2 regions of the Pilosibacter sp. NGB245 genome follow, and region 2 is predicted to be linked to the other one. Evidence: a T-box and tRNA genes for the amino acid it is inferred to sense, from the RefSeq annotation. Region 2 holds a T-box; the other holds one or more tRNA genes.
The links. The T-box of region 2 lies ahead of thrS (threonine--tRNA ligase). A T-box ahead of a tRNA ligase gene usually reads a tRNA of that ligase, here a tRNA-Thr.
Positions count from the first base shown of each region.

Region 1 (2,398 bases), 220 kb from region 2:
CCCGCGTAGGACATGTTCGCGACACGGAGGCAGCCGTAACCTGACGGAACGTTCGTACAGCCCATGTCGGAGACACGGGTCAGGGACACTCCGGAAACCGTGTCTAAGATCACCATCGTGAGCCTCTCACCGGACACAAAGGCAATCGTCTGCTGATAATAGATCTGACCGTTGGTCCTGCGCACAGTGACGGTATGGAATCCGTCCGTCACGCGGATATAAGAAGAGATCGTGGCAAATTCGGAACCGGAAAAGATATTCCGGCCATCGATATAGACGTCCAGAGTTCGGCCCGAAGTGCTGGCATTTAAAAACCGGACTCTGCTGTAGTAATTTCCTCCTGAGACCGTCGGATATGTGACCGGAAAAGAAATCGCCGGAAAGCCCGGGCGTCCGATGGTATTGTCGGGATAGACAGGGCGACCGCCAGACGGCGCGACCGGTGTCGTCGGGATTCCAGCGAGATCGTCATCCCCAGGATAAACAGGTCTTCCGCCCGGTGAAGCGATGGGCGGCACAGGGATTCCCGCAAGATCATCGTCTCCCGGATAAACAAAAACTCCTCCTAATGGCTCGGCCGGTGTCTCCGGTACATTTGCGTCATTCTTCCCTGCTACAACCTCCGCCGTATTCTCTCCCGACGGTTCCGGCATTGATGTTGGATTCTCTGGCATATTAACACCTCAATATCTTTTTTACTACAAAATATGAAAGCAGAACGGAAAATGTTCCCTGCACATGTTTGAACCTCCATGAGCTTTCCGAGGAATTGATCTTTTTGTATGAAAAATTTATTCAAATTTTTTTATTTTTATCGTTGACAAACCTGTTGATCCATGATACTATATTGGAGGTTCGAAAAACACAGTAAATGTGTTCGCTGCCTTGGCTCAGCTGGTAGAGCGTCGCCTTGGTAAGGCGGAGGTCGGCAGTTCAAATCTGCTAGGCAGCTTAAACCATGAGGCTTTCCGGAATATCCGGGAAGCCTTTTTCGTGTTACAGGAAATTCCTGTTACGAAAAAGACGTGAACGCGCCAATGATGCGCACTCACTCAGGACGCCCGGGCTGACCGGAGCAAATGTTTATTATGAAGGAAATCCTCCTCGAATAAAAAAGGCCTGCGGAACTCCTCTCCGCAGGTCTTTTTATCATAAGCAAAAATATAAATCCTATGCCTTCGCCAGTCTCTGTCTCACGATCTCATACGCGAGAACACCTGTCGCAACGGACGCGTTCAGGGAATCGATATCACCCTTCATTGGGATCGACGCGATCATATCGCATTTTTCCTTCACAAGACGGCTCACGCCCTCCCCCTCATTTCCAATCACAAGGCCGATCGGTCCGGTGAGGTTTAAACGGTACATGCTCTCTCCACCCATGTCAGCGCAGACGAACCAGATGCCGCGTTTCTTTAAATCCTCGATGGTCGCCGCCATATTGGTGACCTTTGCGACCGGCGTATAGTTTAACGCACCTGCGGAGGTTCTCGCAACCGTCGCAGTAAGTCCCACCGCGCGGCGTTTCGGAATGATCACTCCGTGAGCGCCCGCAAGGTTCGCGGTACGGATGATCGCTCCAAGGTTGTGCGGATCCTCAATTCCGTCAAGCAGGAATAAAAACGGCGGCTCGCCCTTCTCTTCCGCGATTTTCAAAATATCTTCCACTTCAGCGTACTCGTAAGCAGCGGCATACGCCATCACGCCCTGATGGTGTCCCGTCTCGGACATGGAATCCAGACGTTCCTTCGGAACAAAGTTTACGATCGTGTCATGCTTTTTCGCCTCTCTCACGATCGTGCGCACCGGTCCGTCCTGACATCCGTCAAGGACAAACAGCCGGTCGATGGTCTTTCCAGAGCGGAACGCCTCCAAAACAGCGTTGCGCCCTTCAATCGTCAGTTCTTCATATCTCATCGGAGTTCTCCTCTTTTTGTTTTTCCGTATCGCCGGAGTCAGCTTTTCCGGTCTTTGTCATTGCCAGCGCCACAAGATCCACCATGCGTTCCGTTCTTCCGGACAGGTAAAGATATCCCATCAGAGCCTCAAAGCCTGTCGCCATCCGGTAATCCTTCATCGTCGCGTTCTTCGCCATGGAAAAGGATTTTGCATTTCTTCCCCGCTTATAAACGGCATGTTCCTCCTCCGTGAGGTCTTCCTCGATCGCCATCAGGAATTCCGCCTGTGCGGCAGCCTTTACGAGAGCCGAAGATTTTTTGTGCAGCTTATTGACCTGCATATTTCCCTCGCTCACAACGATCGTCCGGATCAGGATCTCATACACCGCATCCCCGAGATAGGCGAGGACCAGTGGGGAATACTGGTTCGCGTCCGTCTCTTTTAAGTGAAATTTTTCCTTTAAGAGGATTAAGCTCTCTTCCATTTTACGCCCTCTCTT
Region 1 covers NZ_CM171584.1:1,678,360-1,680,757, reverse strand. Annotated here, with positions in the region: gene ACXMYH_RS07595 (DUF4397 domain-containing protein) at 1-674, opposite strand, end outside; tRNA gene ACXMYH_RS07590 (tRNA-Thr) at 880-952, shown strand; gene rlmB (23S rRNA (guanosine(2251)-2'-O)-methyltransferase RlmB) at 1,171-1,917, opposite strand; gene ACXMYH_RS07580 (Mini-ribonuclease 3) at 1,907-2,383, opposite strand; gene cysS (cysteine--tRNA ligase) at 2,368-2,398, opposite strand, start outside.
Region 1: it has a tRNA-Thr gene. The T-box ahead of thrS (threonine--tRNA ligase) is inferred to sense a tRNA for this amino acid. The anticodon was not compared.

Region 2 (2,398 bases):
GCCCATACGGAGCGGAAGGTCACGGTAGGAACGCGGCTCGGAAGCATAAACAAGAACGCCGCCCGGGCAGTTCATCGGTTTGATCGCGTAATCTTCGCCGTCGATCACAGTTGTATACATGTTGTTCTTATAGTGATCCCAGTGACCGGATGTCTCCCAGAGGCTTCTGTTTAAGATGATCGGTGTGGAGATCTCTACATAACCTGCTTTTTTATGGATCTCGCGCCAGTAATCAAGCAGTGTATTCTTTAAGATCATTCCCTTCGGAAGGAAGAACGGGAATCCAGGACCTGCATCGCTCATCATGAAGAGACCGAGCTCTTTGCCGAGCTTTCTGTGGTCACGCTTCTTCGCCTCTTCCATCATGGTAACGTAAGCTTCCAGGTCTTCTTTCTTTGCGAAAGCTGTCGCATAGATACGTGTGAGCATCTTGTTCTTTTCGCTTCCGCGCCAGTAAGCACCGGCGATGTTCATGAGCTTGAATGCCTTGCCGACTTCCTTTGTGTTCATGAGGTGCGGGCCTGCACAGAGGTCTGTGAACTCGCCCTGTTTGTAGAAGCTGATGATCGCATCTTCCGGAAGATCCTCGATGAGCTCTACTTTGTACGGCTCATTCTTTTCTTTCATGAATTCGATCGCCTGCGCTCTCGGAAGCTCGAAGCGCTCTAACGGAAGAGCTTCTTTGATGATCTTCTTCATCTCAGCTTCGATCTTTGCGAGGTCATCGGATGTTACCGGCTCATCGCGGTCGATATCGTAGTAGAAGCCGTCAGCGATGGACGGACCGATCGCAAGCTTTGTCTCCGGCCAGAGTCTCTTGATCGCCTGAGCCATCACATGGCTTGCTGTGTGGCGGAGTGCTGCAAGACCTTCCGGATCCTTTGCTGTGAAGATATTTAATGTGCAGTCCTTGTCAACGATCGTGCGCAGATCCTTTACTTCTCCGTCGATCTCTGCGACACAGGCCATTCTTGCAAGGCCTTCGCTGATATCTTTTGCGATGTCGATGACAGCCATCGGCTGTGCGTACTCTTTAAAAGAGCCATCTTTTAATGTTACTTTCATGGTCATTCTCCTCTTTCTTGTGGAAAAATTTTATGCTGTTTTCCGTTTCGCGAAAAAAAAGTCCCTTGACTGTACACGAAATACAGTCAAGGGACGAGATTACCCGTGGTTCCACCCTGCTTGTATAGAAAATCTATACCACTTCATTTGATGATAACGGAATCACCGTTCCCGATTAAGGGACACTCCAGGGCGGTCTTCGGTTCGTTCCGTGCAGGATATTCTCATCAAACATATCCCTCTCTGAGCATTTTCCGAACGTACTCTTCCTGTCAACGTGTTATTTTTTTCACTTGTAAATCAGTATATCACCGGAATCAGATTTGTCAAGATTTATTTGCTGTAATTTTCCGAGTTCCTTCGCAGACCGCCAAAGCTCGCGGTTCCTGCTGTTCATGGTCCCGAAGACTGTGAGCGGGCAGAGAACGGCTTCGCAGGAATCCAGAAGTTTTTCTGCCTGAAGATACGCCTGCTCTCCCACCGGCTCAAACGGGATCTCGGAGACCACCTCTGCCGCCAGCGCCATCGCCGTCTGGTACTCCACATCATTTTCATGGATGACCCCGGCTGCAAACGCGATCCCGGCTCTGTTTAAGGCGTGGTATACAGGGATCCCGCTCCCCATCCCGCCGATGACAAACACCTTCGGAGTTCCGTCTGTCCGCGGAAGCTCCGGAAATCCAAGCGAAGTCAGATAGCTCCCGTGCCGGATCCCGTAGAGGTTCGCGATATACTCCTTTTCAAACACTTCCTCCGGGGTTCCTGCTCTTCCGATCGTCCCGTGTTCCGCACAGAGCACGTAATCGGAGATCCGCTCCGCAAGGTCCAGCTCGTGGAGCGACATCAGGATTGCCATATTTCTTTCGTGAACCAGCCGTTTCAAAATATCAAGGAGCTCGAGTTTATGCCGGATATCAAGAAAGGAGGTCGGCTCATCGAGGACCAGGAGTTCCGGTTCCTGGCAGATGGCGCGAGCCAGAAGAACGCGCTGCTTCTGTCCATCACTCGTGTTCCGGAACAGGATGTCCGCAAGGTCTTCGCACTGCACCATGGAAAGGGCGTCCCGGACTTTTTTCTTATCTTCCCCGGACAGGATCCCGAACCGGCCGGTATACGGATACCGCCCGGCAGCGGCCACATCAAAACACGTCATAAGCTCCGGATCCGGCCGCCCGGTCATGACCACGGCAGTCTTTTTCGCAAACTCATGGTCGGAATATTCCCCGATCCCCCTGCCGTCCAGATAAACACTCCCGCCCAGAGGAGAAAGCTCACGGATGATGCTCTTTAAGATCGTGGACTTTCCGGCCCCGTTCGGTCCGATCAGCGTGAC
Region 2 covers NZ_CM171584.1:1,899,356-1,901,753, forward strand. Annotated here, with positions in the region: gene thrS (threonine--tRNA ligase) at 1-1,065, opposite strand, end outside; T-box leader at 1,152-1,350, opposite strand; gene ACXMYH_RS08510 (ABC transporter ATP-binding protein) at 1,355-2,398, opposite strand, start outside.